Regions from separate parts of the Pseudoalteromonas thalassia genome, predicted to be linked through region 1. Evidence: predicted binding sites of a transcription regulator. Region 1 holds the regulator's gene; each other region holds the start of a gene.
What was found. Region 1 encodes sigma-54, which starts transcription at its own class of promoters, with help from an activator protein. Its sites were predicted from a motif close to GTTGGCACGNNNNTNGNNT; they were not measured.
Positions count from the first base shown of each region.

Region 2: a site for sigma-54 is predicted at 1,311-1,329, ahead of glnA (glutamate--ammonia ligase). Genes of this name have one in related genera too.
Region 3: a site for sigma-54 is predicted at 3,354-3,372, ahead of AAEU31_RS19085 (EF-hand domain-containing protein). Genes of this name have one in related genera too.

Region 1 covers NZ_JBMMUE010000012.1:41,380-45,991, forward strand. Annotated here, with positions in the region: gene rapZ (RNase adapter RapZ) at 1-735, opposite strand, end outside; gene ptsN (PTS IIA-like nitrogen regulatory protein PtsN) at 736-1,188, opposite strand; gene hpf (ribosome hibernation promoting factor) at 1,192-1,479, opposite strand; gene AAEU31_RS14400 (RNA polymerase factor sigma-54) at 1,506-3,002, opposite strand; gene lptB (LPS export ABC transporter ATP-binding protein) at 3,120-3,845, opposite strand; gene lptA (lipopolysaccharide transport periplasmic protein LptA) at 3,842-4,363, opposite strand; gene lptC (LPS export ABC transporter periplasmic protein LptC) at 4,353-4,612, opposite strand, start outside.
Region 2 covers NZ_JBMMUE010000009.1:112,759-117,370, forward strand. Annotated here, with positions in the region: gene typA (translational GTPase TypA) at 1-877, opposite strand, end outside; gene glnA (glutamate--ammonia ligase) at 1,385-2,791, shown strand; gene AAEU31_RS12270 (DUF4124 domain-containing protein) at 2,926-3,441, shown strand; gene glnL (nitrogen regulation protein NR(II)) at 3,528-4,598, shown strand.
Region 3 covers NZ_JBMMUE010000022.1:12,072-16,683, forward strand. Annotated here, with positions in the region: gene rsmB (16S rRNA (cytosine(967)-C(5))-methyltransferase RsmB) at 1-636, shown strand, start outside; gene trkA (Trk system potassium transporter TrkA) at 649-2,025, shown strand; gene AAEU31_RS19070 (EF-hand domain-containing protein) at 2,110-2,328, opposite strand; gene AAEU31_RS19075 (EF-hand domain-containing protein) at 2,431-2,646, opposite strand; gene AAEU31_RS19080 (EF-hand domain-containing protein) at 2,782-2,994, opposite strand; gene AAEU31_RS19085 (EF-hand domain-containing protein) at 3,062-3,271, opposite strand; gene AAEU31_RS19090 (flagellar brake domain-containing protein) at 3,739-4,395, opposite strand; gene AAEU31_RS19095 (TrkH family potassium uptake protein) at 4,433-4,612, opposite strand, start outside.

The sequences.
Region 1 (4,612 bases):
AATTGCGATAGTAAGATAGCTTCGATTGTTACGCTCAAGGTGAGGCAACCATGTTTGCACAAATGTTTGAATTTGCCATGTAAATTTTTGCACTATGCTATGACTTGCAAGGTAATCTTTTACTGGTTGATCTAAGCCAGTGAGTGGCTTTAGATCTGGCTCCCAATGTGGATTTGGTAAAAAACGTGCATCAAATACGTAATCGGCTTCTTTTGGAATACCATGTTTAAAGCCAAACGACATAAAGGTGATAATCAGCTTTTTATCTTTTTTACCTAAGATCTTTTCACGAATTGATTCAGCTAACTGATGAACACTCAGGTCGGTGGTATCAATCATAAAATCAGCGCGCGTGATCAGTACATCCAGTAATACTCTTTCTTGCTTAATTGCTAAATCGAGTGGCAGCGAGTCAATCGATAGAGGATGTAAGCGTCGCGTTTCAGAAAAGCGTTTGATCAGAGTTTGGTCATCACTGTCTAAATAGAACAGTGTTGGGTTTGCAAAACCTGGCAGGTATTCAAGAATATCATTAAACTCTTGCTGCTCTTTCGGTAAGTTACGCACATCTATGCTGACTGCTATTTTGTCATAGTTGTCTGAAACGCTACGAACAAGCGAAGGTAATAAGTTGACTGGGATATTATCAACACAGTAGTAACCCAAGTCTTCAAGTACACGTAAAGCGACCGATTTACCTGAGCCTGAGCGACCGCTGATGATAATTAATTCCATTTATGCCTCTGCTGATATGACCTGAAACAGTTCGTGGTCTGTTTTGGCGCTACGTAACTGTTTACAAAACTCTTTATCTTTTAGTCTATCAGCAATTGTCGATAAGGTCTTTAGGTGAAGTTGGCTGTCTCCATCTGGTACGATGAGTGCAACGAAAATATCCACAGGTCGGTTATCAATTGCGTCAAAATTGATTGGGGATTCACTCACTATGACAAATGCCTTTGGTTGCTCTGCACCACTCATGCGGCCATGTGGAATAGCAATGCCACGACCAATACCTGTACTGCCTAATTTTTCTCTATTGAGTAAGGCATCAAGGACGTCTTGTTGAGATAAATGAGGAAGCTGCTGGTGAGCCAGCTCGCTGATATATTCAAGGATTCTTTTTTTGCTATTAAAAAGGACCGCAGCTTTGCTGCAGTCCTGGTTAGTAAGTGAACTAAGTTTCATAATTTAGTGTCGAGCTAATTTCTCTTTGTGTTTAATGACTTGACGATCTAGTTTATCGATTAGCGAGTCAATGGCTGCATACATATCTTGGTGTGCAGTTGAGGCAAAGAGCTCGCCTCCATTTACATGTAAAGTTGCTTCTGCTTTTTGGCTTAATTTTTCTACATCTAGAATGACATGTACATTATTAATGTGGTCAAAATGCCTTTCTAGTTTTGCAAACTTGCTGTTTACATAGTCTCTTAATGAATCAGTGATTTCTACATGACGACCAGTTAAATTTAGTTGCATAAGCATTTTCCTTCTATGTAAAACGTCTAAATCAAACTCTTACGCTGATTAGACGGAGGTATCGCTAGAGACTCTCGATATTTTGCAATTGTGCGTCTAGCTACTTTAATTCCTTGCTCAGCCAATATATCTGCAATTTTACTATCACTCAATGGTTTAGCTGAGTTTTCTGCAGCGATAAGCTTTTTGATCAAAGCGCGAATTGCTGTTGATGAACACTCACCACCGTTTTCTGTGCTGACATGGCTTGAGAAGAAATATTTCAACTCAAAAATCCCGCGAGGGGTGTGCATGTATTTTTGTGTTGTAACACGTGAAATTGTCGATTCATGCATTTCGACCATTTCTGCGACATCGTTCAGCACCATTGGTTTCATGGCTTCTGGGCCATGTTCAAAAAATGCTTGTTGTTGCTGTACGATACAATTGGTCACTTTTAAAAGTGTATCGTTACGGCTCTCTAAGCTTTTAATAAACCATTTAGCTTCTTGTAAATGAGAGCGAATAAACTGGCTATCGCTGCTCGATTTTACTGAGCGTGACATAGCTGCATATTGGCTATTCACTCTAATTTTTGGCATACAATCTGGGTTTAGTTCAACGACCCAACGACCTTTAACTTTTTTAACCGATACATCGGGTATAACGTACTCAGACTCTTCGCGAACTATGCTGTCTGCTGGCTTAGGGTTTAAGCTGTGGATCAGCGTCATTACTTCTTTTAGTTCGCTTTCTTTAAGCTTAGTCTTTTTCATCAAAGTGCGATAGTCGCGACTTGCTAATAATTCAATATGCTCAGATAAAACCATTTTAGTTTCAGCTAAATACGGCGTACTCGCATCGAATTGGCGAAGCTGGATACATAAGCACTCTTGTAAGCTACGGGCACCAATCCCTACTGGATCAAACAACTGTATTCTCTTTAAGACCGCTTCGACTTCATCTAGTTCGATTTCTTCTTCATCATTATTTTGATTAAAACTTTCGACTATGTCTTCGCAGCTAACAGTTAAAATACCTGAGTCATCAATTGCCTCTACGATGGCGACAGCGATCGCTTCATCGGTTGGGCTAAATGGTGTGAGTTGTAATTGCCACATAAGGTATTCATGGAGGGTTTCAGTCGATGCACCTTGATAAATTGACTCATCTTCTGGCATTGGACCTGATGATGTTGATGGGGCTGCACTCATGTACTCATCCCATGTCACATCCATAGCTAAATCGTCACTAACGGTGTCTTTGTTAAGGGCATCGCTGCTTTCTTGTTCGTACTCACTCGGCGCTTCTTCGGCCGATGCACTTAGCTGAGTATCATCAGATTCAGCTTTTTGCTCGTTCTTACCAATGTTTTCATCGTTGTAATCTGCTTCTTCCACTTCAAGCAGAGGGTTACTATCAAGTGCTTCTTGAATTTCTTGCTGGAGATCCAATGTACTAAGCTGCAGCAAGCGAATTGCTTGTTGCAGTTGTGGAGTCATTGTAAGTTGCTGGCCCATGCGCAGCTGTAATGATTGCCTCATGTATCCCTAACAATCCTTTTATGTGTTATCGACACCTGTGCAGTCACAGGTAAATTTATATCGATTTATTGTCATTGTTATTTAGTTTAGCAGATGCGCTAGATGGTGGCTTATTGGTTATAGCCTGAATTGCTCACCTAGATACACATCGCGTACGGTTTGGTCAGCTAAAACATGCTCAGGTGTTCCTGATGCAATTAGCTCCCCATGAGAAACAATGTAGGCTTTTTCACAAACATCAAGGGTTTCTCTAACATTATGGTCAGTGATTAATACACCAATACCACGATTTTTTAAGTGTTCAATAATTTTCTTTATATCTAACACTGAAATAGGATCAACACCAGCAAAAGGCTCATCTAACAAGATAAATTTAGGGTTTGCGGCTAATGCCCGAGCAATTTCTACGCGACGACGCTCGCCCCCAGATAAGGCCATACCTTGACTATCACGAATATGCTGAATACTAAATTCATCAAGTAAGTTGTTGAGTGTTTCTTCTCGGCCTTGTTTATTTAAATCTTTACGCGTTTCTAAAATAGCCATTAGGTTTTGATAAACCGTTAACTTTCTAAAAATAGATGACTCTTGTGGTAGGTAACCAATCCCTAAACGTGCTCGGCTATGCATTGGCAAAAGTGTAATATCATTATCATCAATGCTGATCTTGCCTTTATCGCTAGGTACTAAGCCAACAATCATATAGAAAGTGGTGGTTTTGCCTGCGCCATTTGGGCCAAGCAAACCAACGATACTGCCCGCTTCAACCTCAAGACCCACATTTTTGACAACTTGGCGGCCTTTATAACTTTTTGCTAAAAGCTCTGCTTTTAATGTGCTCATGGTTGGCCTTTATCGTCTTGTTTGTTGTCAACAGGCACTAAGATTGTGTGTACACGGTCTGTTGAGTTTTCGTCTTTTTCTGCGCTAATTAGTTGTTGTGCCATATCATAAGTAATGCTTTTCGCTGTTACTTTTTGGCCTGCTTGAGTCACTTCGGCTTCGCCATTTAAAGTTAAGAAGCGCTTGGCTACGTCGTAGCGAACTTCTTCTGCACTGGCGCTCATTACCGTGCCATCTGCTTGCTTTTCTTCAAAATAAGCAGGCTTACCTGTGGCGATAATTAACTCAACAGTACCTTCTGTATCACCACCATGGGCTTCAAGGCGTTCGGCTGTGATCCGGCGGTTACCATGTATAATTTCGACATTGCCTTCAAATATACCAACGCCATCTTTTAGCTTACCAGTTTGACGATCTGAGCTTATGCTAATTTGTGCGCCTGTCTGCTCGGCAGCTACGCCTGAAAAGGCAATCAATAAGCTTGGGATCAGGAGTAATTTCTTCAGTTTATTGGTCATAGTATATGGTTCGTGTATGGTTAGTTAACTCTACAATCTCGGTTTTTAAATTAGCTTTTAGGCCTTTACCGGTAATTTTTAAATTTGGTCCTGTTAGCGTCACAGGTTGCTTCGAAAACATGGTCATTTGTTCTATATCAACGTTAATGTTTTCAGCTTTAATATCTTCGATCATGCCATTATGGGTTAAGTTTTTAGCAACAACATCGCCTTCAAAAATAAGCTGATCGTTTTCATATAAGGTGGCTT
Region 2 (4,612 bases), on a different contig from region 1:
TTACATCACAGATAGTGTCTGAGATTTTCAGCTCACCAAGACCCGTGATAGCAATGATGTCACCAGCGCCTGCAGATTCTGCTTCATGACGCTCAAGACCTAAGTAGCTCATTACTTGGCCAACTTTACCGTTACGCTTAGTACCGTCTGCACTTACAACAGTAACCTGTTGGTTAGGACGAACAGTACCACGCTTGATACGACCAACACCGATAACACCGATGTATGAGTTGTAGTCAAGCTGAGAAATTTGCATTTGGAAAGCACCTTCAGGATCTGCATCCGGTGGAGATACTTCATCAACGATCATCTGGAACATTGGTTCCATGTTATCTGATGGCTCGTCTAAATCTAATGTAGCCCAGCCATTGATAGCTGATGCATAGATTACTTTAAAGTCTAACTGTTCGTCAGTTGCACCTAAGTTATCGAATAAGTCGAATACTTGGTCCATAACCCAGTCAGGACGTGCACCTGGCTTGTCGATTTTGTTGATAACAACGATCGGTGTTAAACCTTGTGCGAATGCTTTTTGCGTTACGAAACGCGTTTGTGGCATTGGACCTTCTTGAGCATCAACAAGTAGTAATACTGAGTCAGCCATCGAAAGTACGCGCTCTACTTCACCACCGAAGTCGGCGTGTCCTGGGGTGTCTACGATATTGATATGGTAGTCGTTCCAAGAGATAGCTGTGTTTTTAGCTAAAATGGTAATACCACGCTCTTTCTCAATGTCGTTTGAGTCCATTACGCGCTCTTCATTACCGCCGCGCGTTTCTAATGTGCCTGATTGCTCAAGCAGTTTATCAACCAAAGTTGTTTTACCGTGGTCAACGTGGGCGATAATCGCTATATTTCTTAACTTTTCGATGCTCATATTTTTTCTCAGAGAAATTGAATCTCATTGATCCTGCAAGATCTACGCACTCACCGGCATTTTCACCAGATGTCCCAGCATAGGATTTAAAAGGGCGCATATTATCCCTTAATAATGGCATGGATGAAAGTTTATCCAATACAATTTTCAAAACTTTCTTCAGGCATTTTATAAGTATCTGTTTTATAAATGACAAATTTATGAAAATAATAATTTTTATAAGCATAAAACTGGCAAAATTGCATTTTTTAAACCATATTTTGGCACTTAATCGTATTTAGAACCGATAAATTGGCACGCTCAGTAATTGTGCAAATCGTCGTCATTCTTTTTACGCACCAAAATGATCTTTTTCCGCACCAAAACAGTGCATAAAAAGTTAACATAACAACAAGCGGTTTCTTTTTTGTCAGCCTTAACAACACCTTAAAAAAATGGCATGAAACCAGCTTACATAGAGCAAAAGCAATAATGCAGCAAAAATAAAACCCAACAATTGGAGGACACATGTCACAATCGGTTTTAGATTTTATCAAAGAAAATGACGTTAAGTTCATTGATTTACGCTTTACTGATACCAAAGGTAAAGAACAGCATGTTTCTATTCCTCATCACCAAATTGATGAAGATTTCTTCGAAGACGGCAAAATGTTTGACGGTTCTTCAATTGCAGGTTGGAAAGGCATCAACGAATCAGATATGGTGCTTATGCCTGTTCCTGAGTCTGCTAAAATGGACCCGTTTTCTGAAGAAGCTACACTAATCATCCGTTGTGACGTAGTTGAGCCTTCAACACTTCAAGGTTACGAGCGTGACCCACGTTCTGTTGCAAAACGCGCTGAAGAGTACATGCGTTCTACAGGTATCGCTGATACTGTATTATTTGGTCCAGAGCCGGAATTCTTCCTTTTTGATGACGTTAAATACAAATCAGACATGTCTGGTTCTATGTACAAAATCGATTCTGTAGAAGCTGCTTGGAACTCAGATAAAGATTACGAAGGTGGCAACATGGGTCACCGTCCAGGTGTTAAAGGCGGTTACTTCCCGTGTTCACCTGTTGATTCATCACAAGATTGGCGTTCAGCAACTTGTTTAGTTCTTGAAGAACTAGGTCAAGTAGTAGAAGCTCACCACCACGAAGTAGCAACTGCAGGTCAAAATGAGATCGCAACTCGCTTCAATACAATGGTATTAAAAGCTGACGAAATCCAAGAGATGAAATATGTTATCCATAACATGGCTCACTTATACGGAAAAACAGCGACATTCATGCCTAAGCCAATCGTAGGTGATAACGGTTCTGGTATGCACTGTCACCAATCTCTAGGTAAAGATGGCGTAAACATCTTCGCTGGTGACAAATACGCTGGTCTATCTGAAGAAGCACTTTACTACATCGGTGGTATCATCAAGCACGCTAAAGCAATCAACGCATTCGCTAACGCGTCAACTAACTCATACAAGCGTCTAGTTCCGGGCTTCGAAGCACCAGTAATGCTTGCATACTCTGCACGTAACCGTTCTGCTTCAATCCGTATCCCAGTGGTACCGTCTGCTAAAGCACGTCGTATCGAAGTACGTTTCCCTGATCCAACAGCTAACCCATACTTAGCGTTCTCTGCAATGCTTATGGCTGGCCTTGACGGTATCAAAAACAAGATCCACCCTGGTGATGCAATGGATAAAGACTTATACGATCTTCCAGCTGAAGAAGCTGCAGAGATCCCACAAGTTGCATCTTCACTGCAAGAAGCATTAGATTCATTAGATGCTGACCGTGAGTTCTTAAAAGCTGGCGGCGTATTCACTGATGACCTTATCGATGCTTACATTGCACTTAAGGGCAAAGAAGTTGAAAAGCTTAACATGACAACTCACCCAGTTGAGTTCGAAATGTACTACAGCGTTTAATTTAACGCCGTATCAGAATTATCAGATTGATAATAAATGTGTGTTCTCAAGCCCGCTTTGCGGGCTTTTTTGATGGTAATTTGGCCAATTCTACTCTAAAGTTTTAGTTAGATTAGATAACCTAGGGTCACAGAGTGAAAAACACGATTTTATTAGTATTACTCCTTTTTACAGTATGCAATTACGCACAAAGTGAAGTAAAAAAAATTTACTCGTGGAAAGATGAGAATGGTGTTTTAGTGTTCTCAGACTCACCTCGCCCTGGGGCTAAAGAAGTAAAGCTCAATACTCAAAACCTTACCATGCCTACAACCGACACCAGCATACTTGATAACCCCGCTAGTGCGACACCTGTCAATTTTAAAATAACGATTTCCTCACCAGAAAATGAGGCAACCGTTCGAGAGAATACAGGCTCAGTATACGTCACAGCACGAGTGAGTCCGCGTTTTGCAACAGGCTTCAAAGTACAGCTGATAGTCGATGGCACACCTCACGGAAAATCGAGTAATAGCACGACCTTTGCATTGCGAAATGTCGACCGAGGCGAACACACATTACAAGCAAAACTTATAGATGCGAATAATAAAGTCGTTTCGGTTAGCCCTGTTAGCACTTTTTACATGCACAGAGCATCGATACTTAATTGAAACTAATTTTTTCGAGTCGGTATCATGCAAAGTAAATGGATTGTGCTAAGCTGCTGTTAATTGCAACGCACTAAAATGGTGCAAACATGCTCAGTGATACACATTTTAATTCTGAACTACTCGAAAGTATTTGGAAAAATTTAAGTACAGCCGTTATTTTGCTCGATAATGATTTTAAACTGGTTTATGCAAATGATAGTGCCAGTGAGCTATTAGGCTTAGGTCCAAAACGTATAATTAATCAGCCATTCGATAACTTATTTAACTACCACTCCATTGACCTAAAACGTATTGCTCAGTACTCGTTGTTTGATGGCGTTGACTGCCACCAGCATAGAGCTGACGTGGTGTTCGTCGATTCTCGCCATGCTAAGCTAACCATTAGCACCCGCCGAATAAACAGCAATAATGAAAATTATATTTTGTTTGAGTGCCGACAAATGGATGATGAAATTCGCCACGATCAAGCATCAAATCAAATGCACCAATATCAAGCCGCACGCAATTTAATTCGTGGTTTAGCACACGAAATTAAAAATCCTTTGGGTGGAATACGCGGAGCGGCGCAATTATTGCAGTACGAGGTTGATCAGCAAGAGCGTGATCAATGTGCAGAGCTTATCATTGAGCAAGCTGACCGATTACGAGAGCTAGTAGACCGTTTACTTGGTCCAAACCAATTGCCACATAAATCATATGGCAATATTCACCAAGCTCTTGAGTCAGTGATTAAGCTTAGCATGTTAGATAACAGCGCTAATATCACTTTAGTGAAAGACTATGATCCAAGTATACCGAGTGTGTACATTGACCAAAGTAAAATTCAACAAGTGGTACTTAACATTATTCGCAATGCACAGCAGGCTCTGGTTGATGGTGGCGAAATTAGAATAAAAACCCGTATTAACCATCAACATAGACGTCCTGGTAAAGCACCGAAGAAAACCTTGCTGATCCAGATTTCAGATAATGGTCCAGGAATAGATAAGAGTTTAAGAGAAACCTTGTTTTATCCAATGATCACTAACAAAGAAAATGGTTCAGGACTAGGGTTATCCATTGCACAGACTTTGGTTGATCAACACGGTGGACACATTGACTGCGATAGTTGGCCTGGCCATACAGAATTTAATATCTATTTGCCTTTTACGGATTAATGGTTTTTTGGAGT
Region 3 (4,612 bases), on a different contig from region 1:
CTGCCAGAATTTGATACCGGTGCCTGCTCAGTGCAAGATGCGGCAGCTCAGTTAGCGGCACGTTTTCTTGAGCCACAAAATGATGATGTTATTTTAGATGCGTGCGCGGCCCCTGGTGGCAAAACCTGCCATATTCTAGAGCTTGCCGATGCCGACGTATTAGCACTTGATAGCGATAGCGAACGTCTTGAACGCGTTAAACAAAATCTTGTACGCATTGGTTTAACTGCCGATCTACAATGTGCTGATGCTTCACAACCACATATTTGGTGGGATGAGCAGCAATTCGATCGTATATTACTTGATGTGCCTTGCTCAGCAACAGGTGTAATTCGTCGTCATCCTGATATTAAGTGGTTACGACGTGCATCTGATATTGAAGAGCTGGCAAATTTACAAGGCGATATCCTCAATAGCATCTGGCCACTACTTAAGCCTGGTGGTACGTTAGTTTACGCGACCTGCTCTGTATTACCGCAAGAGAACCAACAACAAGTTGCTAAGTTCCTTGCTAATAATCAAAGTGCTGAACATGTACCTCTGCATGAAAACGACACCCCTACTTTACCTGGCCTGCAATTATTGCCTGGTGAAAGTGACGGTTTCTACTATGCAAAGCTAGTTAAAAAACACTAATAAGAACACGCTATGAAAATAATCATACTCGGTGCCGGACAAGTTGGTGGCACATTGGCAGAAAACCTCGTTGGTGAGCAAAATGAGATCACCGTTGTCGATATCGACGGTAACCGTTTGCGAGAGTTACAAGACAAGTACGACTTACAAGGTGTTACTGGCCACAGTGCGCATCCCGATGTATTGCGCCGTGCAGGTGCAGAAGACGCCGATATGATTATTGCCGTAACCAGTTCTGACGAAGTGAACATGGTCGCTTGCCAAGTCGCTTATAGTATTTTTAACACTCCAACCAAAATAGCCCGAATTCGCTCAGAGCAATACTTAAAGTATCGCGAAAAGCTATTCCATAACGATGACTTACCTGTTGATCACTATATTGCGCCTGAAGCGTTGGTTACTAAGTATATTCGTCGCTTAATCGATTATCCGGGCGCTTTACAGGTATTACAATTTGCCGATGGCATGTTATCGCTAGTTGCGGTGAAAGCGTATTACGGCGGTTTACTGGTTGGTTATGCTCTTTCAGCCTTGAAAGAACACATTCCGAATGTCGAAACTCGCGTAGCGGCTATTTATCGTCAAGGTAAAGCAATTAAACCGCTTGGCACAACCGTTATCGAAGCGGACGATGAAGTGTTCTTTATCGCTGCAACCAAGCATATTCGAGCGGTAATGAATGAGCTGCAAAAGCTCGAACGTTCATACAAAAAGATCATGATTGCCGGTGGTGGTAACATCGGTGCAGGACTTGCTCGTTCACTCGAGAAAAATCACAGTGTTAAATTACTTGAGCGGAATAAAGAGCGAGCTGCGCAGTTATCCGAAATGCTTGATAACACCGTGGTGTTTTGTGGCGATGCCTCTGATCAAGAGCTGTTATCAGAAGAACATATCGAGCAGGTTGATGTGTTCATTGCGGTAACTAACGACGATGAAGCAAATATTATGTCTGCGATGCTGGCAAAGCGTATGGGCGCACAAAAGACCATGGTGCTTATTCAGCGTGGTGCTTATGTCGACTTAGTACAAGGTGGTGAAATTGATATTGCTATTTCGCCTCAGCAAGCAACCATCTCGGCGCTGCTAACACACGTTCGTCGTGGTGACATCGTTAATGTTTATTCATTGCGTAAAGGCGCAGCAGAAGCCATTGAAGCGGTTGCTCATGGTGATGAGCATACTTCTAAAGTTGTTGGCCGAGCAATTGCTGATATCAAACTACCCGCAGGTACGACTATTGGCGCAATAGTACGTAACGACGACGTACTGATTGCCCATGACGATACGGTTATTCAGTCTGGTGACCACGTAATCATGTTCTTGATTGATAAAAAGCACATTACGGTTGTTGAAAAGCTGTTCCAAGTCAGTGCTATCTTCTTGTAAGTAAAAGCTTATAAACGAAAAAAGCAGCCATCACAGCTGCTTTACGACTCTTGAAGTGAAAGTACCTAACTTTTCTAAAAGATTCTATTGGATTTGAGCGAACTCTTCTTTTGATAGTTCGCCATTACCATCGCTGTCTAGCTCTGGGAATAACTTTTCAAGCTGTGTATTTGCAGATGCTTCTTCTTTACTGATCACACCATCGCCGTCAGTATCAAATGTTGCAAAGCTTACGCCCTGTGCAAAAGCTGCTGATGATATTGCTAATGCTAAAATTGCGATTGTTGTGCTTAACTGTTTCATGATAACTACCTCAAAATTTGAAAAGAGTGAAATCCGTTTCTGAGATCCCTGTTTAGTGGAAACTGAGTAATAACAACTTGTACAAATAAGTACAAGTATCAATTATTCTGCATTTGCAAACTCTGCTTCTGTAAGAACGCCGTCGCCATCAACATCTAATGTTTTGAACTGCGACATGATGTTTGCATCAACGGCCGCTTCGCTTTTGCTGATCACGCCGTTACCGTCTACATCTAAGGTATCAAAGTCTGTTGCTGCAAATGCTGCCGATGAAGATACAAGTGCAATAAGTGCTAAGGTTTTATTAACTGTTTTCATAATCATATTCCTTCAATATTAAGTGTTAGCTGATCGCACTTCCGGTATTGTCCTTTTTCATGGATTCCCTTATCCATTTAGGCTGTCTTTGGCAGCACAGAACTGATCAGCTAAGTAAACTGTTATTTAATTGCATTAAGCTTTTGAGAACTCTTGTTTCGATAACTCGCCGTTACCGTCAGTGTCTAGTTCACTGAATTTGCTCATTAACTCTGCATCAACAGACGCTTCGCTTTGGCTGATTACACCATCGCCATCAACGTCTAGGGTATCGAAATCACTCATCGCAAATGCTGCTGATGAAGATACTAGTGCCATAAGTGCAAGTGTTTTATTTACTGTGTTCATAATGTCATTCCTTCAAAGTGTGTTGTCTGAGTTAGAAAGTCCTTTTCAGTGTGTCCTTACAATGAAATTAAGCTTTTGAATACTCTTCTTTAGAAAGCTCACCGTTACCATCTGTATCTAGATCTTTAAATTGACTCATTAGTGCTTCACTTACAGATGCTTCACTTTTGCTGATAGCGCCATCACCATTAACATCTAATGTGTCAAAATCTGCAGCAAACGCTGCTGAAGATGTTGCTAGAGCTACCAGTGCTAAAGTTTTATGTAATGTTTTCATAATCACTATTCCTTCAATGTTGTCTCAACTTTGATAAAGGATATATTCCTGAATCAGTTTTTCTCTGTGTTCGCTAGGACTATTTCAACTTCGATGCCAATGTTTAAAAAGCCATAAAAATCAATAGCTTTTACGTTAAAACATGGTTTTTAATAAAAATTAGTCGATTTTTTTGTTGCTATTTTGCAACAGAGTGAATGGTAGTTTTTTTACATCATTTAAAATCAATTACTTATAAGATTTAAAATGGAGACAGTGGGTGTAATACAGGATCAGAAAAGCAAAATTTTCTGAGTTTGAATATAAACTCAATCTGAACGAAGAAATTAAAATAAAAAAACGAAAATAAAAACCACATTCAAAATATTGATTTTTAAGGTAAATTTAAATTTATTATGAATTAATTTAGGTGTTGGCAGGATAAAAACATGAAAAGTCGCCACTTTGTTGCAAAATGGCGACTTCTGCTATTTTTCAAGTACAGACAAGTCGATTAAATGTTCTTTCATAAAGCCTTTCATTTCATCTTTACTCGAATCTAACTGAATACCTAAAATAAAACCTGCCGCTCTTTTACGTACTCGACATACAGTGCCATTAAACTCCCGTTTACTTAGCACAACCTTACACTCTTGCCCTTTGAGCTGGCTCAAGTCTTCTTTACTGTCGATATCAAACTGCACGCCAGTGAGAGAAATATCTTTAATGAGGCCTTCGAGTGTTTGCTCTTTGATCAGTAAGTTTGCAGAAAATAGTGTGGGAATTCGCGTTTCACTTCTTAAACTATAAAGCTGCACTTGCTGTGGAAAGTTTAGAAAAATTAAGCGATGAGGATGCGATGAAATTGCACTAACCTGCTGACGAAACGCAATGACTTGACCACCACCCGTCTCAAGTACAGCACGTATTATAATCATTACAGCATCTTTAATGTATTCATGTGCATTCGCTATCCGCTTTATAGATGGGTAATTTAAGATTATATATTGATCATTTAACAAACCAATAAACTCTGTTTTTACGCGTTTACTATCAGTTGGTGTGGTGATTTCAATATCAACCAAACTACCAGCAGGAATGCAGCCCAGTTTTTCAAGATTAATTTGTTTTTGTGTCTTCGGCATTGTTTCGCCTCCACTAACAGAAAATCACATACTCGTTTTATCCACGCCAGAAGGTTGGAGTAAATAACACTAACAAGGTAAATATTTCTAGACGACCAAACACCATAGCTATCGTTAATAGCCATTTGGCTGAATCTGAAATGGCACCATAATGCGCAGCAACTTCACCTAACCCTGGGCCTAAGTTATTTAGACACGCGGCCGTTGCAGAGAATGC